DNA from 3 places in the Teredinibacter turnerae T7901 genome. Region 1 is predicted to be linked to each of the others. Evidence: predicted binding sites of a transcription regulator. Region 1 holds the regulator's gene; each other region holds the start of a gene.
The links. Region 1 encodes sigma-54, which starts transcription at its own class of promoters, with help from an activator protein. Its sites were predicted from a motif close to TGGCACANNNNTTGCNNT; they were not measured.
Positions count from the first base shown of each region.

Region 2: a site for sigma-54 is predicted at 1,854-1,871, ahead of TERTU_RS21470 (DUF1328 domain-containing protein). Genes of this name have one in related genera too.
Region 3: a site for sigma-54 is predicted at 5,878-5,895, ahead of TERTU_RS18460 (formate/nitrite transporter family protein). Genes of this name have one in related genera too.

Region 1 is NC_012997.1:4,215,380-4,225,045, reverse strand. It holds gene TERTU_RS16965 (YhdP family phospholipid transporter) at 1-2,093, shown strand, start outside; gene TERTU_RS16960 (carbon-nitrogen hydrolase family protein) at 2,086-2,994, shown strand; gene yjgA (ribosome biogenesis factor YjgA) at 3,173-3,709, opposite strand; gene mgtE (magnesium transporter) at 3,757-5,121, opposite strand; gene TERTU_RS16945 (HPr family phosphocarrier protein) at 5,250-5,519, opposite strand; gene rapZ (RNase adapter RapZ) at 5,532-6,410, opposite strand; gene TERTU_RS16935 (PTS sugar transporter subunit IIA) at 6,490-6,942, opposite strand; gene TERTU_RS16930 (RNA polymerase factor sigma-54) at 7,092-8,627, opposite strand; gene lptB (LPS export ABC transporter ATP-binding protein) at 8,831-9,556, opposite strand; gene lptA (lipopolysaccharide transport periplasmic protein LptA) at 9,562-9,666, opposite strand, start outside.
Region 2 is NC_012997.1:4,027,360-4,037,025, reverse strand. It holds gene TERTU_RS16145 (hypothetical protein) at 60-344, shown strand; gene TERTU_RS16140 (hypothetical protein) at 784-1,125, shown strand; gene TERTU_RS21470 (DUF1328 domain-containing protein) at 1,912-2,076, shown strand; gene TERTU_RS16125 (FliH/SctL family protein) at 2,094-2,378, shown strand; gene TERTU_RS16120 (BON domain-containing protein) at 2,625-3,353, opposite strand; gene TERTU_RS16115 (AI-2E family transporter) at 3,395-4,591, shown strand; gene TERTU_RS16110 (hypothetical protein) at 4,801-5,127, shown strand; gene TERTU_RS16105 (hypothetical protein) at 5,194-5,682, shown strand; gene TERTU_RS16100 (hypothetical protein) at 5,657-5,899, shown strand; gene TERTU_RS16095 (lipoprotein) at 6,401-6,601, opposite strand; gene TERTU_RS16090 (response regulator) at 7,037-9,028, opposite strand; gene TERTU_RS16085 (response regulator) at 9,059-9,526, opposite strand; gene TERTU_RS16080 (sensor histidine kinase) at 9,523-9,666, opposite strand, start outside.
Region 3 is NC_012997.1:4,597,079-4,606,744, reverse strand. It holds gene TERTU_RS18485 (YSC84-related protein) at 546-1,112, opposite strand; gene TERTU_RS18480 (DUF3300 domain-containing protein) at 1,271-2,788, opposite strand; gene TERTU_RS18475 (Tll0287-like domain-containing protein) at 2,928-3,488, opposite strand; gene TERTU_RS18470 (cupin domain-containing protein) at 3,613-3,972, shown strand; gene TERTU_RS18465 (protein adenylyltransferase SelO) at 3,982-5,439, shown strand; gene TERTU_RS18460 (formate/nitrite transporter family protein) at 5,959-6,771, shown strand; gene TERTU_RS18455 (bifunctional protein-serine/threonine kinase/phosphatase) at 6,815-8,533, shown strand; gene cynS (cyanase) at 8,553-8,993, shown strand; tRNA gene TERTU_RS18445 (tRNA-Phe) at 9,213-9,288, shown strand; gene TERTU_RS18440 (hypothetical protein) at 9,621-9,666, opposite strand, start outside.

The sequences.
Region 1 (9,666 bases):
CGTACATGGATCAACTGAGCAGCGGTACGGACGACGAAGCGACCCTGCCTATTCGCGTGAATATGGATATCGGCTATGCGACGGCGGGCGATGTTGGTGTTGAAAACGTGCATGTAAATGGCCTGGGGACCGAGACCGAGTGGTCATTGCGGGTCGATAGCGAACCTGTCGCGGGCGATGTGGTCATCAAGGCCGATGACAGCAGCCCTGTGATCATGGCGCTGGATTATTTGCACCTGCCAGGGGTAGACCAGATCAATCAGGATACTGCGCCGGACGATTCTAAACCCGCTCCGGTTGCGCAAGAGGTGGCTGCCGATGTACCGGTGGACAAAACCCGCTCATCGACCACCGAAACGCCGGTGCTGGTTGTGCAGCCTGAGGCGGCTGTCGAGCGAGACGCTCCAGCACCAGAGGCTGAAGCTTTAATTTCAGTGGCTGAAGCTCCAATTCCAGGGGCTGAAGCTCCAATGTCCGGGGCTGAAGCGCTGCCGAAGAGCATGATGGCGGATATCGACCTCTCCACCTTTTTCCCCGTGGACTTTCGGGTGGATGCGCTCACCGTCGGTGGCGAGCCTTATGGGCACTGGGAGTTTGAACTGCGGCCGATTGATCAAGGTGTGGTTATCCGCAATGTTCATGCAACCATCCGTGGTATGGATGTAGGGGAGGCGATTGTCACTGCAGATGATCCGCCTGACGAAGTAGAGCGTGCTGTTCCGGAAACCACTGACACTGAGAACACCCGCCGGGCGCTCAATGGCAAAGTGAGCGCGCCGCTGCGGAATAATTCGCCGACTGTGAGTGAAGGGGATCAGCGTCAGCGTTTACTGGATACCCGCGCGACCGAATTCACCTGGCGCCAAACCCCCGAAGGTAATGTCAGCAGTTTTCGTGGCACGTTAATGGCTAAAGATGTTGGCAAGGTGTTGCAGGCCTGGGGACAGGAAAAAATTATCGAGAGCCGAACCGCAGTGATACAGGCGGAAATCAGCTGGCCAGGGGCGCCCGATGAAGTTGCTCTACCTATCGTGAGCGGGAAGGTCGATTTTAACCTGCTGGATGGTAGCTTTGTGCGTGGTGCAACCGATGGTGACAACGGTTTGCTGCGATTGATCGCGCTGTTCAACTTCGACACCATTGCCCGGCGTTTGCGCCTGGATTTCAGTGATTTGGCCAAAGAAGGCCTCGGGTTTGAGTCGGTGCACGGCGACTTTGAATTTGAGAACGGGCGTATATTCATCCATGAGCCGCTGGTGGTGAACTCCACCTCGTCAAAAATTCAGGTGGCGGGAGTGCTCGATATGCTCGACGAGACCATTGACGCAGAGCTCGTAGCAACTCTGCCTGTTGCTGGTGACCTGACGGTGGCTGCGGCTCTGGTTGCGGGCCTGCCGGCGGCAGTTGGTGTGTTTCTGGTGAGCCAGATGTTTGAAAAACAGGTTGATCGTGCGTCCAGCCTGAACTATCGCATCAATGGCGGCTGGGACGACCCGAAAATTAAATTCCGAAAAATCTTTGACGATACCGCTGCGGAGAAAAAAGGCCGCGAGGTACAAGATATGGATCGCAATGAAAGTCGCGAACTTTCTACTAGCCAATCCTCTACTAGCCAACCGCCAACTGGCCAGCCTAGCAGCCAGCTGTCGAGCGAGGCCCCAACGGAAGTCCAAACTCAAACTGCAGCGATGGCTACCGCGCCCATACCTGCGGGGGCTTCTGAGCAGGTTTTGTCAGCGACCCTGCAACAGGATTCTCAGCAAGCGTTGACGGAAAGTTCGCAAGACCAACGGCAGGACAGGGCTCAAACGGAGCCTGCTCAGCCGGTATCAACTATCACAGAGCCGACATTGGCAGAGTCAATAACGGCAGGGCCATCATTGTCAGAATCAACACCTGTGCCAGCGTCTGTGGCAACGCACGAAACTCAGCAGGCGCTGTCCACGTTAAATCCGGTCGTGACGCCTGAGCCGAAAACCGCGGCTACAGCCACAGCACAGGACGCTGATCGGGCTGAACCTGCGCCGGAGGATAAGCTGGAAATCAAATCGACCGACGATCCAACGCCCGCAGCGGAGCCCACCAATGGCTAGGCGGTTTCGCGTCGGTTTGTGCCAGATGGTCAGCCAGCTGGAGGGCGTGGAAACGAATTTCTCCACACTGGAAGGCTTGCTTGGCCGCGCCAGTAAAGCGAACTGTCAGCTTGCCGTTTTACCGGAAAACCTCCTCACGTTTGGGCTTAAAACGCGTTTTACGCGGGATGAGCAAGTGCAATGGCTGGTGCGATTTAGCGCCTTGGCGCGCGCCCACAAACTGTGGCTGGTGGCCGGCAGTATGCCATTGCACGGCTTTAGCTGGGCGGATGGGGATGGAGATGGAGACTGGGAAGTGTCCGCCGATACAATTCGCTGGCACGATGCATCTGAAGACGTAAAGCCCTTCGCGACATGCGTAGTGTTTGATGATCAGGGGCGCATAGCTTCAGCGTATCGCAAAATGCATCTGTTTGATGCTGACGTGAAAGATAACACGGGCGCATACCGTGAATCGGATAGTTTTGCCCGTGGCGACATGCCTGTCGTCTGTGAAACTCCATGGGGCCGGATGGGCGTGGGTATTTGTTACGATTTGAGATTCCCGGAATATTTCCGCGCGTTGCGTCAACAGGGTGCGGATTTTGTGGTACTCCCTTCGGCGTTCACCTGGGCCACCGGGAAGGTGCATTGGGAATTACTGTTGCGCGCTCGCGCAGTGGAAAACCAGATTGTGATGATTGGCGTGAATCAAGGGGGTGAGCACACGCCCCAGCGCAAAACCTGGGGTGATTCCATGGTGGTGAATGGTTGGGGCGAGATTATCGCCCGAGCCGGAGATGACAAGCTATTGGAAGATTCTCAGCTGGGCGAGCACCTGGTGGTTACCCAGGTGGATCTGGATGAGCTGGAGTTGCTGCGCAAAGATATGCCTGTCTGGAATCACCGCCGCTTGCAGTGAGTCTTTAGTGTACTGAAGTGAGTGTACTGAAGTGGGTCTGGTTGCGCAGATTGCGCGCACCCCGTTCACGCCTGGCCCCAGTAAACGGGTCTCTGAGAAGCTACCTTCATCAGCAAGACCCGCACAAGTAAATCCCTGCGTAAGCTCAACCAGGTGTAAGTGCTAAACCGTGCAAGAGCTAAACGGTGCCGTCATCGGCTGCAGCTTCAAAGCAGTCACGTACAAACTTGAATATCTTGCGAGCCGCCGCTGGGGGTTTGTTGTCCATTTTTTCTTTTTCTGCCGCGCGCAATAAGTTACGCAACTGCTGCACCTGACATCCAGGGAACTGGTCGATGAAGGCTTGCAGTGCCTGCTGATCGCCGCTGAGTAGCTGATCCCGCCAGTTTTCGATCTGGTGGTGTTGGCGTGCGGCCAGATGCTGCTTTTCCTGCATCCTTGCAAAGGCTTCTTCAATGGCTTCGCCATCTGCGTCGCGCATCAGTTTGCCAATGTACTGAAAATGCCGCTTGCGTGCACTGCGCTGAGTGATTTTGGGGGCATCATCGATTGCACTGCGGAGCTTGTCGGAGAGTGGCAGCTTGTCCAACTGGGTGGGCGAAAGCTCAATCAACTGGACGCCGAGGTCCTGCAGTGCGGTCATTTCCTTTTTGACCTGTGTTTTACTCTTGGGGAGGTCGTCGTCCTCCCAATCTTCGTCGGAATAATCGTGCATAAAATAACTATCTATGAGTGCTAAAACCCAGATATAACGCTGGGGTACTAGCCGTAAAAGTAGGTTGCCAGGCCGAGAAACGCAAAGAAACCGACCACATCAGTAACGGTTGTAAGGGTAACACCGCCAGCCAGTGCAGGGTCCACCTTGAGGGCTTTGAGGCCGACCGGCAGTAACGCTCCCGCGAGCGCCGCTGTAATTTGGTTGATTACCATGGCGGCGCCGATGATATAGGCAATTTTGATATCTTGAAACCAGAGAGCAGCTATTGCACCCATCACCAGCGCCCAGAGGATGCCGTTGACTATGCCGACACGCACTTCCCTGGACAGCAGCCAGCCCAGGTTACTGGCGCCAATTTGCCCTAGTGCCATACCGCGAATCACCACCGTGAGCGTCTGCGAGCCGGCAACGCCACCCATACTGGCGACAATAGGCATAAGTACCGCCAGTGCCACGACCTTATCAATGGTTTCATCAAACAGGCTAATCACCGAGGAAGCGAGGATTGCGGTGATCAGGTTAATGCCGAGCCAGATTGCCCGGCGTGGAATCGTGCGCGCAGCCGTGGCAAAGGTATCTTCATCCTCATCAAGACCGGCCATGCTCATTAACGAGTGATCGGCCTCTTCCCGGATGACGTCGACCACGTCATCAATGGTAATACGACCCAGCAACTTCCCCTGCTCGTTGACGACGGGGGCGGAAATCCAGTCGTGCTGCTCAAACAGTTTGGCCACGTCTTTATCAGCCATGGCAGCCGGGATAGCGTTAGTGTCGGTGACCATCACCTCGCGGACGGTTACGCTCGGATCGGTGGTAAGCAGCGTGCTCAAGGGCAGCAGGCCGAGGTAGTCGTCCTTGCGATTAACTACAATCAGGGAGTCGGTCGACGGCGGCAGCTCCGGGTGACGGCGCAGGTAGCGCAATACAACATCCAGCGTGAAACGCGGGCGAACGGTGATGGTGTCGGTATTGGTGAGACCGCCGGCGGTGGCCTCGTCATAGGCAATCACTTCCTCTACCCTGGCGCGATCCTGGTCGGTCATGGCTTCCATGACTTCCTGAATCACTTGCTCAGGCAGCTGCTGCAAAATATCGACGACGTCGTCCGTTTCCAGGCCTTCGGTCAGTTCAACCAGTTCCTCAGTGCCCATATTGCGCACGAAATGGCTCTGGATATCGTACGGCAGTTCTTCGAGTACTTCACCGGACACATCCTTGTCGATAAGGTCCCACAGCACGGTTCGCGAAGGGGGCGGGGAGGATGCAATCAAGCGCGCGATTTCCACCGGCCGCAAGCTGCTCAGCATTTGCCGTACCTGGCGGAAGGTACCGCTTTCGAGTAATACCTGCACGCGACCGACCTGTTGGTGGGTGCTGTGTTCGATATTCTCAGCGGCTTGCGGCATACAGTGGCTTCCGTTTTACGGTGGGGTGGAGGGTTGCTACAGAAATTGTAGCTTTTTCAAAGGCTTGAGGAAATAACTTCGGGAAGTTGGCGCGTGTTTAACCTGCTTACAGGCGCTTGCAGCGCAGCCTATTCCTCCTCGTCGAAGCGGTTGTTTATGAGTTCTTTCAGGGCCGTAATGGCTTCAACTTCGTCCGGCCCCTCGGTGATCAATTCAATTTCCGTGCCGATTGAGGCTGCCAGCAGCATGAGCGACATAATGCTTTTCGCATCTGTCGTTTTGCCGTGGGCACTGACCTGAATTCGTGACTCAAACCGATTGGCCAGGGTCGCCAGCTTGCTGGCCGCTCTCGCGTGGAGGCCAAGTTTATTGATGATCTCGAGGGTTCTCTGCTGCATGAAGCTCCCGCATTAGCTGTGTTTCGGGGCGCTGGAATCGGGTATTTGTCGATGCCGCGTCTGAACATTCTTATAGTCGGCTTTGAGCGCTTTTGCGAGTCGTTCACTCATGTAGACCGAACGATGAAAACCACCCGTACAGCCGATAGCGATGGTGAGATAGCTGCGGTTGTTGTTCTCGAACCGAGGAATCCACTTACGCATAAATGTAAGAATGTCGTTATACATCTCCTCCACCTGTTCCTCGCCGTTCAGAAACGCAATTACTTCCGGCGACAGCCCGGACAGTTTGCGCAGTCCGGCATCCCAATAGGGGTTTGGCAAGCACCGCACATCAAAAACGAAATCGGCGTCAACCGGCAGCCCATACTTGAAACCGAACGACTTGAACAGCACCGCCATACCTTCTCGGTCGGAACCGACCACAAGGTATTTAATTGCACTGCGCAGTTCATGCAGGTTGAGCTGCGAGGTGTCTATGGTGACATCGGCGGCATTGGATATGGGCTCGAGAATAATGCGCTCGCGCTCAATGGCTTCATTCAGGTCGGTGAGACCGTCAGAGAGTGGGTGTTTGCGGCGGGTCTCGCTGTACCGTTTGAGGAGCACTTCGCGCGAGCTGTCGAGATAGATAACCTGGTAACTTTCTCGCGGCAATGGCCCCACTTCAATCATCGCCATTAAACGGCTCAGATCGTTGTTGATGTTGCGCGCATCGATACCGATAGCAACCCGTGGCGATGGACGATCAGAGGTGCTTAGCTGCTCGATTAGCGCGGGCAGAAGGTCGACAGGAAGGTTGTCGATGCAGGTGTAGCCTTCATCCTCCAGCAGGTGCAGTGCTGTGGTTTTTCCCGAGCCTGATCTTCCGCTAATAATCAGCAAGCGCATGTTACCTGCCTGTGTACGAGTCGCATGTGATGGAGGAGCGCAGAGCGCGCGAGGGACTAGTTACTTCCCGGTAGAGCCGTCAGTTTACACCAGACGCCACGTTAAACAATTCTTCATCGGTTTTACAGTTGCGAAGGCGCTTCACAAAATCATCCCTTTGCAGGGTTTCTGCGAGTGCGGCAAGGGTTTGCAGGTGCTCGTCTTCGGCGTTTTCCGGTACCAGCATGGCAAATATGAGATCGACTGGCTTGCTGTCTACAGCGTCGAAGTCAATGGCTTCTTCCAGAGTTACGCACGCGCACAAGGTCGCGCCTTCGGTATTGAAGCGGCAGTGGGGTATGGCTATACCGCCGCCAATGCCTGTGGAGCCAAGCCGCTCACGGGCGAAAATATGTTGGAACAATTCAGTTTGGTCGAGGCCAGTGTCGGATTCGCTAAAAATGCCAGCGAGTGTTTCGATCAAGCGTTTTTTACTGCCGCCAGCAATCTTCGCTCGGGTTCGCTTGGCGTTTAGAATGGTAGAAATTTGCATAGCGTTGCGCCCGGTAAAACAGCAGATGTTGGATGTTGCAGGGAGTCAAACGGCGCGCATTCTACCAGTATTAGTTTCAGATCCAAGCCCACTTTAGCCGCAAATTTTATTTGCGGCATCAGACTTTAGACCGGCATTCCCAGATTTTGCTATACCAAACGCTTGCGTTCGTTCGAGGGAGGTATGTTCAGAGACTCGCGATACTTAGCGATGGTGCGGCGTGCGACCTTGATTCCCTGTTCTGCCAATAGCCCTGTAATTTTTGAGTCGCTGAGCGGTTTGCGTGCATTTTCCGCAGCAACTAATTTTTTAATGATAGCGCGAATTGCGGTAGATGAGCACTCGCCGCCGGAATCTGTGGCCACATGGCTGGAGAAAAAGTATTTGAGCTCGAAAATCCCCTGTGGGGTGTGCATGTACTTTTGCGTGGTTACTCGCGAGATCGTCGATTCGTGCATTTCGACAATTTCTGCCACGTCGTGCAATACCATCGGTTTCATGGCTTCCGGGCCGAAATCGAGAAACCCCTGTTGTTTTTCCACGATACAGCTGGCGACTTTCAACAGGGTTTCGTTGCGGCTTTGCAGGCTTTTCAAAAACCAGCGCGCTTCCTGTAAGTTGTCGCGTAGAAAAGTGTTGTCAGCGCTGGAGTCGGCGCGCTTAACCAGTGACGCATAGTCGCTGTTAATGCGTAAACGCGGTGCGATATCCGGGTTGAGTTGCACCATCCAGCGGTTATTTACCTTGTTCACAAACACATCCGGCACCACATACTCTGTGTCGTCGCTGCCAATCTGTTCACCGGGTCGCGGGTTCAATCCCTGGATAACCTGTACCGCCGCCTGTAGTTCGCTTTCTTTCAGTTTTAGCTTGCGCATCAGCTGTTTGAAGTCGCGGCCGCCGAGCAGATCGAGAAACTCGCTGACGAGCGTTTTTGCGTTGCGCACATCTTCGTTGCTGATATCAAGCTGGCTCAGCTGAATGAGCAGGCATTCACGTACGTCCTGGCTGAGAACGCCGGGTGGGTCAAACTGTTGCACCCGGTGGAGTACAGCCACCACTTCGTCCATTTCGAGTTCTTCATGGTGAGGTTCCAGGCCATGAAAAATTTCATCCAGAGTCTGGCCGAGCAGACCGTTGGGTTTTACCGCGTCAATGATGGCTTCGGCGATATCCTTGTCGCGGACTGACATGGGGGTAAGGTTCAGCTGCCACTGCAAGTGATCCTGCAGCGTTTCTGATGTGCCACGTCGGGATTCAAAATCGTAATCGTCGGAGTCGGGTTTTGCGAGTCCGGTGCCGCTCGGGGTGGGGTCGTAGATATCGTCCCAGCTGGTGTCGACCGCAAGGTCAGTGGGAATGTTGTCTTCGTTCCAATCACCGTCGGAGGATGCGTCGGAATTGGACTCCTGGTCGGCGCCATTCGCATCTGCAGCATCGCTTTTGCCGTCGGCGCTGTCCTTGCCATTAAGCTCGTTGCTGGCTGGAGCCTGTTCATTGATACCGCTGTGAGAGTCGTCGCCGCTGAGGTCTTCCTCAACTTCGAGCATAGGGTTTGAATCCAGAGCTTCTTGTATTTCTGCCTGAAGATCGAGCGTGGAGAGCTGAAGAAGCCTGATGGCCTGTTGCAGCTGCGGGGTCATGGTGAGCTGCTGGCCCAGTTTTAACTGGAGGGATTGCTTCATAGTTCGATTTACTGCGTCTGGTTAAAGTGCACTATCAGTTAGTGGCAACTCCTGTGGGGCGCCGGCTTGTATGAGGCTAGTGTATTCCGGCCGCAGTCCAGGTGCAATAAAATCGCATAAAATCAGAAGCAAGTATTATGCCGTGACAAATACAAAAGTCAGTCGTTTGTCAAGAGATTTTGCTGATTATCTGCAGAAAGCGATTAGAGGTGGAAGTGCTGACCGAGATATACTTCGCGCACTTTTTTGTTGTTGAGTACATCATTGGCGCTTCCTTCTGCGATGATGTGGCCTTCCGAGACGATATAGGCTTTCTCACAGATATCCAATGTTTCGCGAACATTGTGATCGGTAATCAACACGCCAATACCGCGATTTTTAAGGTGTTGTACGATCTGCTTAATATCGCTCACTGAAATCGGGTCGACTCCGGCGAAGGGTTCGTCCAAGAGCACAAAATCGGGCTCTGTGGCCAGTGCTCGGGCGATTTCAACACGCCGCCGCTCGCCGCCTGACAGCGCCATTCCAAGGCTGTTGCGAATGTGGCCAATGTGAAACTCTTCCAGCAGTTTTTCCATCGCCTCACGGCGTTGGTTGCGGCTCAACTCTTTGCGGGTCTCAAGAATCGCAAGAATATTATCCTGAACTGTTAACTTGCGAAATACCGACGCTTCCTGGGGCAGATACCCAAGGCCTGCGCGCGCGCGCTCGTGCATTGGCAGGTGAGTAACGCGCTTGTCGCCAATCTGGATATCGCCATGATCGGCTTTAATGATGCCCGCGATCATATAAAAACAGGTTGTTTTACCCGCGCCGTTGGGGCCGAGCAGGCCCACGATCTGGCCACTGTCCACAGACAGGGATACATCGATGACGACCTTGCGGCCTTTGTAACTTTTGGCGAGGTGTTGGGCACTCAGTTGCTGCATAAATACTAGGGCCTGTTGGAGCTTTTGTTATTGTCGGCGGGCTGTTCGTCTTCTTTGCTCAATGCTTTTGGCGGGATCACCATGCGAACCCGGCGATCGTCGCCTTCCGC
Region 2 (9,666 bases), 190 kb from region 1:
AGTATTTTGAGTTTATTGGTTACCACGATAGTCAAGTTAGTTGATTGGGGGTCTTTTGAATGAATAAGTTTAAAACGTTTGTTTTGGGTTCTATCTCTTGTATGTCACTAAACGTTTATGGGGGAAGCGCAGAACCGGGTATGGTAAGTAATGTGCACTTTCTCGACAACGGAGTTGTTTTGTTCTACACAGATGGAGCGATTGGCAATAATGTCCCTTCTTGTGCGGTAGCACAGCCTTCCCCCTGCTTTGCTATAGACGGTAGTACAGATGCTGGCAAGGCTCAGCTATCTGGTTTGTTATTGGCTTTTGCTACAAGCAAGCGGATTCAGATTTACGGTTAAAAATAATTGTGATGTCTGGGGTGATACGGAAACGGTATATTATTTTAAAATGGTTGACTAGTTTATTTCGAAAATAAACTTAGATTTTTATGCAATAGATTAGTTGTCAGCTAATTAGCGGTGATAGACGATCGGGTGGGGTCTAATCTGCTTGTTGGTTACAAATAGGTGTCAAATTATACATCAGGTCGTGGCTCAGGTTGCGGTAATGCATAACATAAAACACAGGCTGTAAAATTAGTTGAATAATGTAGTCGTGTAGTAATTGTTTCACAGTACAAGTGAAAGCTCGTATTTATCCTACAGCGTAAAGCGGATGTATGTTGTTGGAAATGCGTCAATACCCGAATCTTCATTTTGATGCTCATAGTATATGCTTGGATAATATTTTGGTGGTTTTTTTGATGCCATTTAGGTTTAAATGGGTATTCTTATTAATATGAAAAAATATTTAGTATTGTTTTTAGGGTTGCTGATTACATCAAATAGTCAGGCGGCATTTAATAAATGCACTGGTGTTTATGTGGGCCGTATTGGCTTGGATAGACAGGGCGGTTTGAATAGAGTTGTGTTTCTTGAAAAGCCGGGAGATGTTTCAGGATCTTTCTGGGTACTTTTTACCGATTGGGAAGCAGAACCTAAACAACAGGCATTATCGGTATTAATGGCTGCTAAGCTTTCTGGTCACCGAGTTGATGTTTATACGGCCGCCGTGAACAACTGCAATATTGGTGAAAGCGGACAGGTTATGGTGAGTTTGGAGCTAGCTACTAATCCATAGAATATTATTATCCAAGTATTATTGGGATCAAGTGTGGGAGTAAATGTTGAAAAAGTACTTTGTATTTTTGGTTGTTCTCGTAATTTCTTGCACAGTGCGCGCTGACTACGACAAGAATTTTGATGGGAAGATAACTCAGGTTCTTACTTATACGCACGTGGACGAGATCCTCATCCGAGTTGAGGGGCAACCTACAAACCATCCCGTCTGCACACTTTTTGATTATATGGTTATTGATAAATCTGTTAGTGTCGAGCGCCGGCAGGTAGTGCTTTCAAGAATTTTGCTGGCATACGCATCAGGCGAAATCGTCAATATAGGATATGACAGTAAAGATGAGTGTATAGAGGGTAGAATTAAGGTATATCGGATTGGATAAAATATACTTGCATTCTCAGTCCGAGATTTCAATTCACTATATCTATATGCTTGCTACCTAGCGCCTGTCGTATTTGGAAATGCCGGTTTTGGGTGCTAGGCAATCTCCATTGTTAACGGAGTGCGCTAATTTGCACTCGACACTTAAATCTCTGTTGCCGGTTAAGTGTTTCGAGGGGTAATCAGTTTTTATGCTCTCCTTCAACCTGTGCAAATCTTTCAATCTCCAAGCCTCAACTGAATATTTTACAAATCCATTTCTCGAATTCTTCGTTATATTTTCTTCCCTCTTTATCAGGTAGGTTGCTATCTTTTTGATTTATATGGAAAAAATATTCATATCACAAAATTGGCACATCTCTAGCAGTACTCTTAGCGAACCACTTTAAACGGTAAAGGAGATTGATCATGTTTAGTTGGGCACTTGTATTTCTTATTTTTGCTTTGGTTGCCGGTGTATTAGGTTTTACCGGTTTGGCAGGTACTGCTTCCAGCATCGCTTGGATCTTGTTTGTTGTTGGTCTGATTGTATCGCTGATCTTCCTGGTGGCAGGCCGTCGACCTACGGTGTAGGTTAACTATCTTCATGCGTGAAGATAGTTAAAAAGGGAGCTTTCCCCAAGGCTCCCTTTTCTTTAAAGCAGGAAAGCAGGAAAGCAGGAAAGCAGGAAAGCAGGAAAGCAGGAAAGCAGGAAAGCAGGAAAGCAGGAAAGCAGGAAAGCAGGAAAGCAGGAAAGCAGGAAAGCAGGAAAGCAGGAAAGCAGGAAAGCAGGAAAGCAGGAAAGCAGGAAAGGATTTATAAAAAAGCCGCAGCTCTATCTGCGGCTTTTTTCGTGGGCGGAAACATTTACTTAACTGGCTTCCCCATCGGGTAACACAAAGGCAAGCCCGGGTTGGTTGTGAACATAGTGAATGTGATACTGGAGTTGGCTTGCTGGTGGGTTTTTCGAGGGCGCTCGTTTAAGTGGAAATATAAATCTGCGAGTGTTGCTGATTTGGCGAGCGATGGTGAAGGGAGCGCATATGCGTCGAGGATGTATCGCGAATTTTGATTTGATGTAAAAAACCCCTGCACCTGTAAGGGTACAGAGGTTTTTGTGCGAAACGGAGGAGTGGGGTTACTAGCTGTCGCGCTCTACGACCAGACGGTTTTCAAAAGAGTGAATGTCGTCAGTACGTTTAGCAATCATGCCAGCAAGCTCTTTTTCCTTTTTGCTGTCAACGGAGCCACTTAGTACAACTTTTTGGTTCACCGTGTCCACATCAATTTTTAAACCTGCTACGTCAGGATCGGCGAGCAAATCGGTCTTTATGGCTGCGGTAATGGAAGCGTCCTTAACATATTGACTGAAAGAGCGTCCCGCGCTTTGCTCGTCAATTTTTGCTTGTTTGTTGATGGTGAGACGGTTGTCGACCGAGTCGATTGCATCCATGCCCATAGCGATGCTTTCAGCCAGATTTTTCTCTACGTCTGATGATACTTCGCCTGAAAGAATGGCTTTGTTATCGTTGACTTCAATGTCGATGTCAAATGCGTTCAAGCGATCATTCATCATAATAGCTGTTTCAAGCTTGCCTTCCATCCAGCCATCGCGGAACGCGTCTTTGGTATTGTCCCACGTCTGGTTCGCGTCTTGTTTGAAATCCTGCCAATACTTGTCGGCGGATTCAGAGCGCGTATGTTGCATGTTATACGGTGTTTTGTTCACATGTTCGAAGGCTTTTTTATCGTCCATCGGCTTTTTCTCATCCGATGAATAGTCGCCTGCCATTGCCGCGCTACTAAGCACAAATGCTGAACATGCAATTGATAAAGGTTTCAGTACACTAATTTTTGATCGAGATTTCATATTTGCATCCTCTCTGGTAATTCCTACATGGTGCGACCTTTTTGTCGCTGATTTCTCGTCGATTTTATTGCTTTAAGCAAAAAATCTCGGGTTACCTATATTTGAGAGCAATAAATTTGCCATGTTTTAAATGCCTGTCCATGTATGGATGGCATGGTTATCGCTGTAGCCCGTTAACAATTTTGATATTAAGTAGAAGGACTGAGATGAAAGATCTTCGATGGATGCTGTCTTGCGCATTTCTGATTTTGGTGTGTTTTGTGGTTTATATCACCCGTTCACTAGTATTGCCTATTATTGTTTCCATGTTTTTTGCGTTGTTGTTGAACCCTATAGTGAACTATCTCAACCGGTTTGCAGTGCCCAGATCGTTGTCGTCAGTTCTTACGGTTTTAACTTTAGTGATTGCCTTGGGGTTAACTTTTTCGCTCCTGGTCTCGCCCATGGATAAGTGGGTTAAGCAAGTATCAAAAATTTCGGAGGATATCAGTCAAAAAATTGATGAGGTTGCAAAGCCGCTTACAGGGGAGGCGGAGCAAAAGTGGTATCAGCTCAGCAAAGATCGCGGCGAACCTATGTCGCAGAAAATTAAAAGCCAGGTATCCGTGGCGTTTATGCAGGTGGCAACCAATTTTACTCCAGTCGTATTATTTCAGGCGCTCACTGTAATTGTTTTGACTTTCTTCTTTCTTACACACGGTCAGTCGTTGTATCGCAATGTGGTCGCAACCTTGCCGACCTTTCGCCATCGGCGAATATTTGTGACCATTGGGAAATCAATACAGTCGGACGTTTCATACTATGTGTTAATCATTTCGGTGATCAATACGGGACTTGGGTTAAGTGTCGCGGGCGCGCTCTACCTGTTAGGTGTTGAGGATGCGTTATTATGGGGGGCATTCGCGGGAATTTTTAATTTCGTCCCCTATCTCGGTTTATTTGTTGTTGGCGTTATTATTACTGGCGTTGGGTTTATTCAATTTGGTGATAATTGGCAGGCACTCTATCCGGTGATGGCGTTTTTATTTTTGAACGGCATCGAAAGCCAAGTGGTTACTCCTACTGTACTTGGTCAGCGTTTTCAAATTAATCCCCTGATTGTAATCCTGTGGTTGTTTGTTTTCGGCTGGCTCCTGGGCGTGGTAGGGATGATTTTAGCGGTGCCAATATTGGTGAGCTGTAAAATTGCGAGTGCTCATGTTCCAAGCTTACGAAATTGTCAGAAACTCTTGAGCTAAATGTAAGTCTTACAGTTGAGTATATGGCATTCGGGTTTTTCACTGAAAATGCGCGTAAAACCCCGGATGTACACGAGAAAAAACAAGATTTATCTTTGGCATATCTTTGGCATTAATTTGGTCAGGCTCTAGTGAAAAGCGTTGTAACCTGCAGCGCATCACTGGTCACTTCATTAGCAAAGATCGAAAAAACGAGAAAGGAGTTTGATATGGCTATCAACGAAACTATCAGCGAAAAAATTAACGAAGAAGTTCCAGAACCCTCTGCTACTAAGCAGAGTATTCCAGAGGCTCGCGCATCTATTGACGATGCGGTTGTGCAATTTAAGGCTGCCGCTAGAAGCGCGCGTGAAGCTGCACGTACGATGGGTCTCGCGGTTTCATCCGACGCTCAAGGCTACTACGAAGATGGAAAAGCGAAGGCTAACGAGGCATCGGAAAAAGCGATGGCATCCGCCCGTGAGCGACCTCTAATGGTTGCTGGTATCTCTTTTGCGGCCGGCTTTCTCGTTTCCCGCTTATTGAAAGTAAAATAGCGAATGCGACGGTGACAAGGATGTCGCCACTGCATTGTGTGATTAGACTTGAGCTTGGAGGTGGGTATGCAACCGAATGATCAGGCTGGCGGTCCGACAAACGAAAGTAAAGATGCCGAGAAGGGCGCTCCGGGCTTGGATTCGAGATCAGGTGAACCTGAAGGGCCAGATTATCTCGACATTGTGAGTGCCGGCGGAGACTGGATAACTAATACCGCGCAAATATTCAGGCTCGAGGTTGAGCGTTCTGTTCTGTCGATTATTAAGTTGGGGCTTTACCGGCTTGCAACTATTCCTTTATTTATTCTAACCTGGCTCTCTGGTGCTTTGTGTATTGCCTATGGTGCTTACTTTGTCACAGGAGAGGTGGGTGTTGCGTTCATTACGGTGTTTTTATTGCAGCTAGGGGCATTGTGTTTGCATTTGCATAAAGTGAAAAAGCTGAATGATAAAATTGGCTTTTCCGATACGCGGGAAGAGATAAGGTTGATGATGGAACAGCTGAATATCGGTAAAGCGGGGGTGCAAGATGGCACGAGTGAAACTAGGCATTGATGCAAAAATTTCCGAACTTCGCCTTAAAAACCGGTTGCATAGAAAGCGAGTGATGCCGCTGGTAGCAGATATTGAACAGTCACCGGACAAATATATCTGGTCGATGGCAGGGGTCAGTTTCGGCTGCGGCCTATTCGCCCCCAAAATATATCGTGCAAGGCATCACCTTGCAGGTATGGGTTTTGGCGCGGGCCGATTGCTAATTGGCTTGCTGTAAGTTCAGGTTTTAGAGGCCTCTGTTTAACCTGGTAATTTTCCGAGCGACCTTACTGCGATTAGCTGTTGGGCGACTTTATAATTTATACGCAAGCCGGGTTTCGCCCGGTTTTTTTTCGAGCTGACTCTGTCGTCGGTGTGTTTCTATGCGTTTCATGAATGAATATCAACTTTTTTCTATCGCTTGGCGTGTGAGGGATAATCTGTGTTGGTGGGAATAGAGACAGATCGATATTATCGCTTTATCACTTTTAGATGATTATCTGTGAACGATTCTGCTCGAAGGGTTAGCCGAATAATCCTGGTATGAGGAGCAAGCGTGAGTTCGCACTGCGGCTATTGTGAGCGTTTTTTCAGGGTGATGTGATCGACTTGGAGTATCTCTGATTTAGCTGTAAGCAGCTGAAAGGCTTAAGCTGGCCTGGATAAAATACATGAGTTTCTTGGCAATAAAAAAAGGGAGGTAAAACCTCCCAAAGGACTTCGCTACTGGTGGAAAATCTTAACAGTTTTCGTCGGTGGCTTTTTCGCAAGCGTCTTCCATTGCATCACCGGCATCGTCTGCTGCGTCGCTTACAGCGTCTTTGGTGTTCTCGTAGGCCTTATCAACTTCTTCTCCGAAGTTTTCAGCTTTGCCATCGTCACATGCTTGCAGACCGGCAATCAGTGCCGCAATACCAACAATTTTAATTACGCTATTCATGGTCTCTCTCCTTTAAATTAACTTCGTAATTCTGCTTCTTTTGCAGTGTTAATTTATATAATTCAAGACGCGTGCCATTTTTGAATTGCGTTTTTAGCCTGAAAAAGCACAATAAAATACAGCCTAAGCGATTTTTTTTGGTTTCGGGATGTAAGCTTTGCTTTTTCCTGGGGTACAAATTACAAATCGAGACAGTCTTAGACCTATTCTTGCTTTTAGGGAAAAGAGTATCTGCTTTACTCAAGGGCTGCGCGGCTTTGCTGTCGGGTGGTTCGCTCACGCGGTGGAATAGGTTGCGTCGGTTGGCTCACCAGGGGTCGACAGGTATGGGTCGATCGACTGTCTATATTTGGGGAGACAAAAAAAACAGCCCCTTGGGGGCTGTTCGTTCGCGGTAAGGCGCAGTGTTTCGCTGAGCGCTGCTCTGAGACTTCCTTAGCCCAAGGATGACTGGTGGATGCGCTCCAGCGCATTTTTCAATATATCCCTGTTTACCGGTTTTAAAATGCTATGCAGCAGGGGGACACTGATAAATTTGTCTTCATCGACTTCCTCGCCGCTCAGTGCGATCAGTTTCACTTCGCTGTTATTTTTATAGATCTCCTTGGCGAGTTTGTATCCGCTGGTGTCTGGGAGATTTATGTCGAACAACACCGCGTCGTACTGCTGGTGCGCGACTTTGTTTAGGGCTTCTTTTCCCGACAAAGCCTGGTCGGCCTTCCAGCCTTCCTGCTCTATCAAAAGGGCTGTGATTTCGCAGGCGTGGGGATCGTCTTCCACAATGAGCACGGTACCGGGCTCTACATCGGTAAAATCTTCGCTGCTGGATAAAGGTTCCAGCAGTGAGTCCGGTAGCCACCGAGCCAGAGAGCGCTCCAGTAAGCGACGTTCAACAGGCTTGCCAAGAAAATCACTGAATCCAGCTTTCAAACATTTCTCGCGGTCGCCTTTCATGCTCGACGCAGTGAGTGCGATAATGGGTTGTCGCAATCCTGCAGCCCGCATTCGCTTAGCAGCTTCGATACCGCCGAGCACCGGCATTTGAATATCCATCAGGATGAGGTCGAAAGGCTCTCCAGATAATTGGCGCGCTGTCGCCATCTCAACCGCTTGTAAGCCATTTTCGGCGTACTCAATGGTAACGCCACTGTCGGCGACCATATGCCCAACCAGTGAGCGTATATCGGCGAGATCGTCAACGACCAGCACGTTGCCGGAGTAGTAGCGCACGCTTTCGTTCGATGGTGCCGGTGAATGTGTGTCGATACGAAGGATCTGGGCAGGTTGACCGTCGATTTTTTCGTGCGGCAGCGTGCAGCAGAAGCAGCTCCCGACTCCTAACGTGCTCTCAACGGTGAGTTGTCCTCCCATTCGGGAGACCAGCTCACGGCTGATGGTCAGGCCCAATCCGGTGCCGTTTTCGCTGGCTTCGCTTTTGCTCGCAGCCTGGTTGAACGGCAAGAATATATCGTCCAACTGCTCTGAAGATATTCCAGGCCCGGTATCATGGACACAAATTCGAAGTTGCTGCTCTTCGCCAACGTTTTCAACAATACTGGATACTTCGACGATAACGCTGCCCTGGGATGTAAACTTAATGGCATTGCCTATCAGATTGAGCACAATCTGGCGCAATCGCGTAGCATCGCCGTAAAAGACGGGCCGCAATTCCCCTGTCAGGCGAACCTCAAAATCGAGTCCTTTGTCTTTTGCCTTCATGTTGAATAGCAAATAGATGTCCGAGAAAAAGGGCTGTATCTCGAAAAAGCTTTTTTCTATTTCCAGTTTGCCCGCTTCAATTTTAGAGAGATCGAGCACGTCGTTAAGCAGCGCCAGCAAATGTTTCCCATTGTGAGAGACGATTTGCAGGTACTCCTGATCGGCTTCGTCCTTACTGCGCGTGGATAGTAAATCGGTATAACCGAGGATGGCGGTCAGTGGGGTGCGAAGTTCGTGGCTTAGTCGTGTGAGGAACTCTGTTTTTGCACGGCTTGCGGACTCCGCGCGCAAGCGTTCCATGCGCTCGCGTTCGGTTTCGCGGCGAGCAAGTGCGTAGCGCACGGCGCGGGCAATGGTCTCGACGGAGAGGTCCGCTTTTACCAAATAGTCGGCAGCACCAGCCTGCAGGGCAATATGGTCGAGGCTGGTATCTTCTACGCCGGTAAGCATAATGATTGGGAAGGAGACATCGTGCACAACAACCTCCTTAAGTAGCTGGATCCCATCGTAGGCTCCGAGCTTATAATCCATTAAGCAGAGGTCATGCTCATCCTTGAGCATGCGTTCTTTGGCTTCTTCGTAATTCTTTACCCAATCTAAGGTGTAGGTCGCGTCCATAAACTCATCGAGCAGGTCGCGCGTAAGGATAAAATCGTCTTCGTCGTCCTCCACCAGAAGAACGCGTCTATATTTTTTTAGCATGGGCATTATGGTAGACCCCCAGCAGTTAAATAAGGCTTAACGGTGCTGCGGCAATTCCACAAACTCAACCCAGTATTTACCGACGGTGGTCATAAGCTCTACCAGCGCGTCGAAGGTTACAGGTTTGGTGATGTACGAGGCCGCACCAAGGTTATACCCCTTGATCATATCCTCTTCCGCTTTGGAAGTGGTGAGAATGACAACGGGAATAGAGCGTAATTTTTCATCCGCTTTAATTGATGCCAAAGCTTCACGCCCATCCATTTTGGGCATATTTAAATCGAGCAAAACAATACTTGGATACGGGTATTTCTCCCTGTCCGCGTACTCCCCTGTACCCTTAAGGTAATCAAGTAGTTCAACACCGTTGCTAACGAAGTAGAGTTCATTCAGTACGCGACTTTCGGCAAGGGCGTCCTTGGTGAGCAGTTTGTCGTCATCATCGTCATCTGCCATTAAGATCTTTAATGGGGTTTTTTCCAGCATCTCAACGTCGGTTTTCATGGGTTTGCCTCCTCAGGCAAAAAATCTTGTATCGGTCTGTTGCTCTGGGTTAGTGGGAGTTCAATGACAAATCGGGAGCCTTTTCCCAACTCGCCAAAGGCTTTGATGACCCCTCCATGGCGCTCTACAATACGGCGGCA
Region 3 (9,666 bases), 380 kb from region 1:
TCGACATAAAACAGAAAAATGCATTGCTCCCGGCGAGGCGTTCGTTATTTATGTGCCGAAGCATAGCGGATGGCAGCCGTAAAAAATATGTGGGAGCGCATTTTATTCGCCGGGTAGCGAGTGGTGAAAACCGAGGATACCGCGGTGGAAATGTGGTTAAAGGTTGGCAGGTTGAATTGTCGGCGATAATTTCGCCGACTATCGGTAACACTCTTAGCCAAGTTTACAAAAAGTGTTACCGGGGTCGGGGTGCATTAATTATCTAGGGCCTGTTAACACTAATTCGATTCATTCTGTTGCGGCTAAAATTTCGCTATCAAGGCGTTTGGAGCATAGTTTGGTTGTTCCAAATGAGCGATAAACAACGCTGAGAGCGGGATTTTAGCCGCAACCCGCAGGGCTGGGCCTGTATTTCCAGGCTGATGCGTTATTTTTCGCTCGTTTAGCCCGCTAAACAACGCCAAAAATGCCTTTCACCCTGAAAATACAGGCTCCAGCAGAGCGAATTGAATTAGTGTTAACAGGCCCTAGAAACAGAGTGTTTTTTAGTAAGCGTCGAAAGTGAACTTTTGGCCACCTACGGATGCTTCGTACATTAATCCGCCTTTCGCGTAGGTGAATATCGCCATTCCGTTCACGTATTCCGAGACCTGTTTACCCGCATCGGCCTTGCCTGTTGCGCCGGCTGCATTACCGGTGGTGCCGGTTTGTGCATTGGCGGATGCAGTAATTGCAACGGCGGTGGCTTGGGCGCCGAACTCAAATTTGCCGCTTGTAAAGCGGTTATAGGCGTGCTTGTCCTGGAAAAAAATGATTTGGCTAAACGCCTGGCCGCCCATCTGCAGGCCGATAGTGAGCTGGGTCATACTGGTATCGCCCGTCGCCTGACCGTTGCGAAACACCTTGCCTTTACCGTGGGCGCCGCCAACACCAAAGCCGCCTTTGCCGATAGTGGGGAAGAGTGCATAGCCGTATGCGTTAGTTAAAAATTTTTGCACGGCAGGAGACTCTTTAAACGTTCTAAGTGATTCGCTGTAACTATCTGCAAGGCTTGCTTGTGCGGCGCCAAGCAACAGTGAAAATGCGAGTAGACGGGTGAATAAAGCTTTCATAAATTCCCTCAATGGTAATTCGACCGCTGCGCGATCGCCGTTATGATTTTGCACTTCGCCAGTTTTTGTACGAGATAACTGTCGTGTAAATACTGACCCGCGTTGTATTTCGTCTGCTCGAAAATCCGCGGTGGTGAAGGTGAAACGACGTAACAGGCTTAACGACTACTATGCTGTTGCCGCGCGTTGCTCGAGCGATGAACTGATTCCGCTCGCTGTGAATTGTGACCACTGTTGCGCGTTGTTGCATCTCGCCGGTAAGAGCTGTGTGATGTGGTTTGCGTTACACGTCCACCTCTGTGCTCCTGTTGGTTGGACAACTGCGATGGCTGATTGTTGCGACTCACCCCTGAGTCGTTGCGGGTACGGTCTTTTACCTGTGACTGTTGTTGGTTGCGCGCCAAGCTGGTGGAGGGTCGATTGTCCTGGTAACGGGAGACACTGTTGTGGTCTTTTTTATTGCGCTCAGGGCTGTTGCGCTCAGGGCTGCTAATTCGCTCGCGGAGCTCGTCAGCGTCGGGGCGGTTTGCGAGTTCTCGGTTTACTCTTTCGCGGCTGGAATCGCGGTCATTGCGGTTTTTTTGCTCATGGCTGTTCGTTCGCTCATGGCTGTTTGCTCGCTCAGGGCTGTTCGTCCGCTCAGGGCTGCTTGTTCGCTCATGGCTGTTTGCTCGCGCAGGGCTGCTGCGCTCTTGGCGGTTCTGGTAGGTGGCCTGGCTGCGGCGCATATTGTTTACCACCGTTTCATGGCGTTGCTGCGCTACTCGTTGGTCGTGAACGCGGTTTGTTTGTTCGCGTTGATAATGCGCGATTCTGTGCGATGGAATGCTGTGATTTCCCGCATAGCGTTTGGCGACAGAGCGAGAGTGGTAGCTCACTCCCCGGCGGTGCTGCGGGTTGTGATGCCAGCGGTGGCTGTCGCGGTGCACAACCAGACGGCGATGGCCCTCGTAGTAGCTGCGATGGCTGTGGCGAACCACCACTACCTGGCGGTGGTGCCAGTGGAAGCCGCCAAAATAAAAACTGTGGCCCAGGAAAAATCCCGGCGCCCAAAAAAACAGGCCGACCTGGTGAGCGTGATGGCGGTGGGGGTTTAGCCAAAAATGTGGGGGATAAACCGGCCACCACCACGGGCCGTAAACAACCCGGGTGTCGTAATAAGGAACGTAAACAACCTCACGTTGTACGGGTTCGATAATAATGTCGCCCTGGTCGCGGGATACCGACTGGTAGTCGTTGGTGGTGAGATTACCTTCATCGTAGGCGCGCTGGCGAAGCCGCTGAATACTTTCAAGCACCTGCGATTCATCCTGCAAAAACGCGTCGCCTAATCGCTCCGTCCAGGATAAATCCTCACTCATGCGCGCGAGAATTTCGGGAATGGGGGTGAGTGCCTGGACGCTTGGGTCCCAGTTTTTGGTCGCGGCTTGATTAAGAATCTCGGCGCGGTCTGAGTTTTTCTGATTCCTTGCCCAACGTTCTGCGTCGACCACTTCCAGCGGATAAGTTGCCGCAATGAGTAGGTGGGAAAGTACTGTGTCCGGGTACAAGGCGATAGGGGCGAGCAGGGCATCCAGTTCGCCGTCGCTAAAGGTATAGTCGTCGTCTTCACTGAGCGCCCGCATAGCGCTGAAGCTCACTAACAGCGCCAGCATTAAGGTGATGAGTGGTTTCATAGGTTGGCTCCCGTTGCGCGGGCCCAGAGCCCGCTTTTCGGTAGTCAGTGAAACATAGTCAACCTTAACTAAAGCTGAATACTGATGCGGTCCGTATTCCTGTGGGTCAACATTTCACAAGATCAGCATCTCACTACCCTTAGAATTCAACGACGAAGGCGCCGCGCAGTTCGCCCAGCTCGTACCCAGTGGCACGATCGTCAGGGTAAAAAGCTTTTAACCTGGCTGCGACATCCGGTGCGAGATCACTGCCGTGACAGGTCAGGCATAAGGGCTGTATGCGTATTGCCGAGTAATAACGTGACCGACCACCCGCCGACTCTACCGTTCGGGATGGTTTAGCGGTGGCATCCTGTTTAATTGCCGTAGCAAAGTCTGCGAGAACCTGCTTATCCAGCGCGTCCGGTGTTGCCTCCGGGTTGCGCGTGCGTTCGCTGATTCGGCGCACGGTTACGCCCTTATCCTTGCTTATTTGTGCTGCAATTTCCGGTGCGCGCGCATGGCACACGTCGACTGCACTCGCCGGGCCCTTTGCCTGGATCGCGCCTTTAAGTTCGCGACCAAGCGATTGTTGAAAGGTCGCTACGACATCCGCAGGCTTAAATGCCTCGGCTGTTGCCGGGCCAGACAACATACAGCTGGCTGCGAGTGCAATCGCTGTGTTAACACGTGATTTCGGGGTAAAAGACATCTTGAACATAGGTTCTCCTTGATGGCGGTGAGGCGGAATTTTTATATAAGCATACGCTAATTTACGTCTGGTGCCGATCTTTACCCGTGTTTACGTAAAATTCCTAACAACTATCCCTGGAGCGTGTGTCACTGTGGAATTATTGACAAACCTAGCTGTAAAAAATGTCTTGGCGGATGTGCCAACCAGTCTGCCCGATGAAGTTTTTCAAGACCTGATTCGCAGCGAAAACCTGCGTATAGAGCGCATATTATCGCGCGGACACCGTTCTCCGGCGGAAGGCTGGTACGATCAGGACGAAAATGAATGGGTGCTGGTATTGCAAGGTTCTGCGCGGCTTGCTTTTTGCACTGGCTCTGACGAAACCATCGAGCGCAGTATCAGTTTGCAAGTTGGCGACAGCCTGTTGATACCCGCTCACCAGAAGCACCGCGTTAGTTGGACGGACCCAAACGAAACAACAATATGGCTGGCCATTTTTTACCGCGCTTAAAGGCACTGTATGCAAATTTCCAATAGTTACCTGCAGTTGGGCGATGATTTCTATTTGCCCTCTACGCCCCGTCAACCGAGTAACCCCCAATTATTTCTCTGGAACCAGGGCCTGGCAGAATCACTGGGTGTGGCCGATTTTCTGGCCCAGGAGCAGGAAGACCCGGCGGGGTTTTTCAGTGGCGGGCGTTTGTTGCCAAACTCCAAACCGGTCGCGCTGGCTTACGCAGGGCATCAGTTCGGCCACTTTAATCCGCGCCTGGGCGATGGCCGCGCGCACCTGCTCGGAGAGCTGCGCGGCGATACCGATATGGTATTCGACGTACAACTGAAAGGCTCTGGTGCAACCCCCTTTTCACGCGGCGGAGACGGTTTGTGCGGGCTGGGCCCGGCGGTTCGCGAGTTTATTATGAGTGAAGCCATGGCCGCGCTTGGCGTACCTACATCTCGCACCTTGGCCGTCGTGACGACCGGCGATGAGGTCTACCGGGGCGATGCCGTCCCTGGCGCCGTGGTGTGCCGGGTGGCTGCGAGCCATTTACGGGTGGGGACATTCGAGTACTTTTATGCCCAAGGTAACAAAGATGCCATCGAGCGCTTGTGCGACTATGCGATCTCGCGTCATTTCCCCGAGTTGGCCAGCAGCGAAGGGCCGGAAAAATACAGCGGCTTTTTGCGCGCGGTGTTCAGCCGGCAAGTAGAGCTGGTGTGCGAATGGCTGCGAGTTGGCTTCGTGCATGGCGTCATGAACACGGACAACACCACCATTTCTGGTGAGACCATCGACTACGGCCCCTGCGCGATGATCAGCACGTATAATCCGAATACCGTGTTCAGTTCAATCGATGCCATGGGCCGGTATAGATTTGGCCACCAACCATCAATCGCTCACTGGAATATGGCGCGCTTAACCGAATGCTTCTTGCCATTGCTGGACCAGGATTCAAAGCAGGCTACCGCCATAGGAGAGAGCCTTCTCGGGGAGTTTCCGCAGAATTTCGAGCAGCGCTATCACCACATGCTGGCCAGCAAAACCGGCGTCCGGCTACAGGGCGACAGCGACAAAGCACTGTGCGAGGATTTTCTCCAGCTATTGCGCAAACAGGGGCTGGACTACACCAACAGCTTCGACTCACTCACCCGCTCGCTAATTGACCCTCAACATGAGGATCGTTGTGCAAGTCAGTGGCCGGAATGGTACCAAGCCTGGTCAGCCCGCATTGAACAGCAGGGGCGTCCACGAGAAGTGGTGGCGGAAGGCATGCGCCGCCACAACCCGGTAGTTATTCCTCGCAATCACCATATGGAAGCGGTTATCGACGAGTGCATTAAAAATGGCTCACCGGATGCTGCGAAAAGTTGGCTGAAAGTATTGCGCCGCCCCTATCAGGATTTACCGACTACCCCCAATTACCAAGACCCGCCCGCCGATGGCGACCGCAGTTATCAAACCTTCTGCGGAACCTAGGCCTTAAGCACAGCGCCCGCAAATCCCGCTCATAAATGACAGGTACCATAGAGCCCCTGTGGTGCCTTATTTCGTCTATTTGCCATTGCAACTGTCGGCTCGGATAGGCTTATCCACAGGTGCTGCCCAGGGCATAACTGTTTGAGCACCATTGGCGTGCAACTGCCAAAGTTGCAGTGTTGCCATCGATTTTGACGAGCGAGAATTCTAACCCTCAATGCGGGGTTTGACAGGAAAAATGCCAATATGCACGTAGATGGTGCGATTTTGTGCTTGCGACTTGAGGATTAACGTTGTTTTGGTTAGTCGTTTCGCGTCTATTGAGTGCATTTATGCATTGATATGGTGCTGAAAATGGTCGTGTGTCGTCTGATTCGGTTGGCGAATACGGCGAAAATTTCTTTCAATATCAATGGTTTGTACAAAAATAAAGCAATTTGGTCTGCTAATTGCTCTAGCGCCTCAGGCATCGGGCGGTCTGATGTATCAACAATAGCTAGAACTTTGAAGAGGCTCACAATGGCTTACATTGAACCAAGTGAATTCGTGACCAAGATGGTCGATTCCGGAGAACAGAAAGTTTTCATGTCCACTAAGGACACCTTTATTCGAGCGTTTATGGCAGGTGCGATCCTCGGTCTGGCCGCTATATTCGCAATTACTGTCGCGGTTAAAACCGGTCAGCCACTGGTTGGCGCAATCCTGTTCCCCGTCGGTTTCATCATGTTGTACCTGATGAAATTTGACCTTCTCACTGGCGTGTTCACCCTCGTGCCACTCGCACTGATCGACAAACGCCCCGGCGTTACTCTGGGCGGTGTGCTACGCAACTGGGGTATTGTATTTTGCGGTAACTTTGCTGGCGCACTGACCACCGCGTTTATGATGTCGTTCATTCTTACCTATGGCTACAGCGTCGACGGTGGCGCAATTGCGGATAAAGTCAGCCACATTGGCGAAGGCCGAACCCTGGGTTACAAAGAGCACGGCCTTTCCGGCTGGTTCACCATTTTTATTCGCGGCATGCTGTGCAACTGGATGGTATCCATGGGCGTGGTTGGCGCAATGATCTCCACCTCAGCCGGTAGCAAAATGGCTGCGATGTGGATGCCCGTAATGCTGTTCTTCTTCATGGGCTTTGAGCACTCTATTGTTAACATGTTCTTGTTCCCGTTCTCCATGATCATGGGTGGCGACTTCACCATCGCGGATTACTTTATCTGGAACGAAATTCCCACCGCATTGGGTAACCTGGTGGGCGGCTTTTTATTGGTTGGCTTGCCGCTGTACCTCACGCATGTGCGTACCAGCCCCAATCGCACCGTTGCTTAATACCACTCTCCCTCTCCACCCTGCGGGGTGGAGGCTTTTTTGAATGAAAAAAACCTTACGTGTAAGCCTGGGGCAGTATTCCAGTAAAGGCGCAAAAGCGGTTAATCAGGACGCACTAGGCGCATGCATCCCCAAGGAACCACTGCTGAGCACCAAGGGCATCACCCTGGCAATTGCAGATGGCGTAAGCAGCAGTAACGTGAGCCAGGTGGCCAGCGAAGCTGCGGTTTCGAGTTTCCTGCAGGATTACTATTGCACCAGCGAAGCCTGGTCGGTCCGCAAAGCCGCGGAAAGCGTAATCAGCGCCACCAACTCCTGGCTCTACTCCCAAACCCGCAATGGCCCCTACCGCTACAACCGCGAAAAAGGGTATTTGTGCACCTTTAGCGCGGCTATTTTTAAAGCGCATAAAATCCATATTTTTCACGCTGGCGATACCCGTGTATATCGGGTGCACACCAACCAGCTAGAACAACTCACCGAAGACCACCGTCACTATCAAGACAGCGCCAACAGCTACCTCACCAGCGCGTTGGGTATGCAGCAAAACCTGGTGCTGGCCTATCGCGCCCTGGCGGTAGAGGAAGGCGATACCTTTATGATTGCCAGCGACGGGGTCTACGAGCACACCACGCCGGAATTGGTGAGCGCCGCACTGGCGGCGAACGACGACGATTTCAGCGCAGCGGCGCGGCTGCTGGTGGCGCAGGCTCTCGCGGCAGGCAGCGACGACAACCTCAGTGTGCAACTAGTGCGGGTAGAGCAACTGCCCGATCAGCAGGTGGGCGAGGTCAGCGAACAGATCACCACCTTGCCACTGCCTCCCCGCTTACAGGCGCGTATGACGTTCGACGGTTACCTGATTGAGCGAGAGCTTTACATCAGCAGCCGCAGCCACGTGTACCTCGCCAGCGACGAACACACTGGTCGCAAGGTTGCGTTAAAAACACCCTCGGTGGAAATGCGTAACGATCCGCTCTACCTCGAGCGATTCCTAATGGAAGACTGGATAGCGAGGCGCATCCATAACCCCCACGTGCTGCCCGCGTTCGATGCTGGCCGCAAGCGCAATTACCTGTACCAGGTAACCGACTACATCGAAGGCCAAACCCTGGCCCAATGGATGCGCGACAACCCGCAGCCCAGCCTTGAATGTGTGCGGGCGATTATTGAGCAGATTGCCAAAGGGCTGCAGGCGTTTCATCGCCAGGAAATGATCCATCAAGACTTGCGACCTGCCAACGTACTGCTCGATGCCAACGGCACCGTAAAAATCATCGATTTCGGCTCCACCCGGGTTGCTGGCGTGGCGGAAATCCGCCAAACCCACGATATTCAAGGCACAGCGCAGTACACCGCACCAGAGTATTTTGTTGGCGAAGAAGGCAGCACCCGCAGCGACCTGTTCTCCCTGGGGGTGATTTGCTATCACATGCTCAGCGGTCAGCTGCCCTACGGCAGTCAGGTCTCCAGCAGTCATTCCCGCGCGGCTCAGCGCAAGCTGCGCTACCGCCCGTTAATCCAGATCAGGAGTGATGTGCCAGACTGGATCGACCACAGCCTTAAAAAAGCGGTCCACATCCAGCCCCACAAGCGCTACCCGGTGTTGTCAGAATTTATCTACGACCTGCGACACCCTAACCGCAATTTCCAGAACCAGGCACGCCCTCCCTTTATAGAGCGCAACCCCGTCGCCTTCTGGCAGGGGGTTTCCGCCATCCTGTTTGTAATATGTCTCGGCCTGCTGGCCCAACAACTGTAACCACCAATCGGAGTAAACCATGAAAAAAATCGACGTGACAGAAGCTATCATCCTCGCTAAAAAAGAACGCAACCTCACCTGGGAAGGCATAGCCGCCGAGCTGGGTATGGGCACCGTGTGGGTTACCTCTGCCTGCCTGGGCATGAACAGCATGCCTGAAGCCGTAGCCGAAAAGCTGTGTGCCTACCTGGAACTGCCAGAAGGCGCCAAAGCCGCGTTAATGGAATACCCCACCAAAGCCTGGGACAAAGAAGTGCCGCAAGACCCATTAATCTACCGCCTGTACGAAGTGGTTGGCGTATACGGCGATACTCTGAAAGAAGTGATCCAGGAAAAGTTTGGCGATGGCATTATGAGCGCCATCGACTTCACCATGGACGTGGCGAAAGAAGAAAACCCCAAAGGCGACCGCGTTGTACTTACCCTGAACGGGAAGTTCCTGCCCTACAAAGCCTGGTAACCCAATCCGGCGCAGCGCCGCTGCGCCACCCAATTAGCCCAACCTGTCTACTTTTGAGCCAGTGCTGACTACAAAATCAACACCCATCAACCGTAGGCAACAGCGCTAAACTCTTACCGGTAATATCTAAGAAAAAAAGCGTATAAACCCCCTTGACTAGATCGCCCCCAACGGGTTTAATACGCACCCTTCGTGGCCGCAGCCGCCACAAGCCAAAACGCCCAGATAGCTCAGTCGGTAGAGCAGGGGATTGAAAATCCCCGTGTCGGTGGTTCGATTCCGCCTCTGGGCACCACATAAAAAAACCCCGCTTATTTGAGTGTGGATTCACCCATAACCTGTACAAAATGACAGATTATGGGTGAACTACGGGGTAGACAAGTTATGCTTCAACGCATGGCCCGATACGCTGAAAGCCCCGAACCATCACGGTTCGGGGCTTTTTGTTTGCCAAAAAGGAAACGTCGTTTCTGGCAATATTCATCAGTTTGGCGGTGCTTTCTAGCGGTTTTTCAAACGTTTATCTGGCCTGAATGACCTAGTGTTCCAATCACGTTGTTGATCCGCGTTGAAGGTTCTTGTAAAAGATGGAGCTGTCTTGCATCCTGACCCGATAGACCAACAAAGTCAGCGCATCCAGTACGGGTTTCTTTCAATGGTGCGCAGGTCCTCA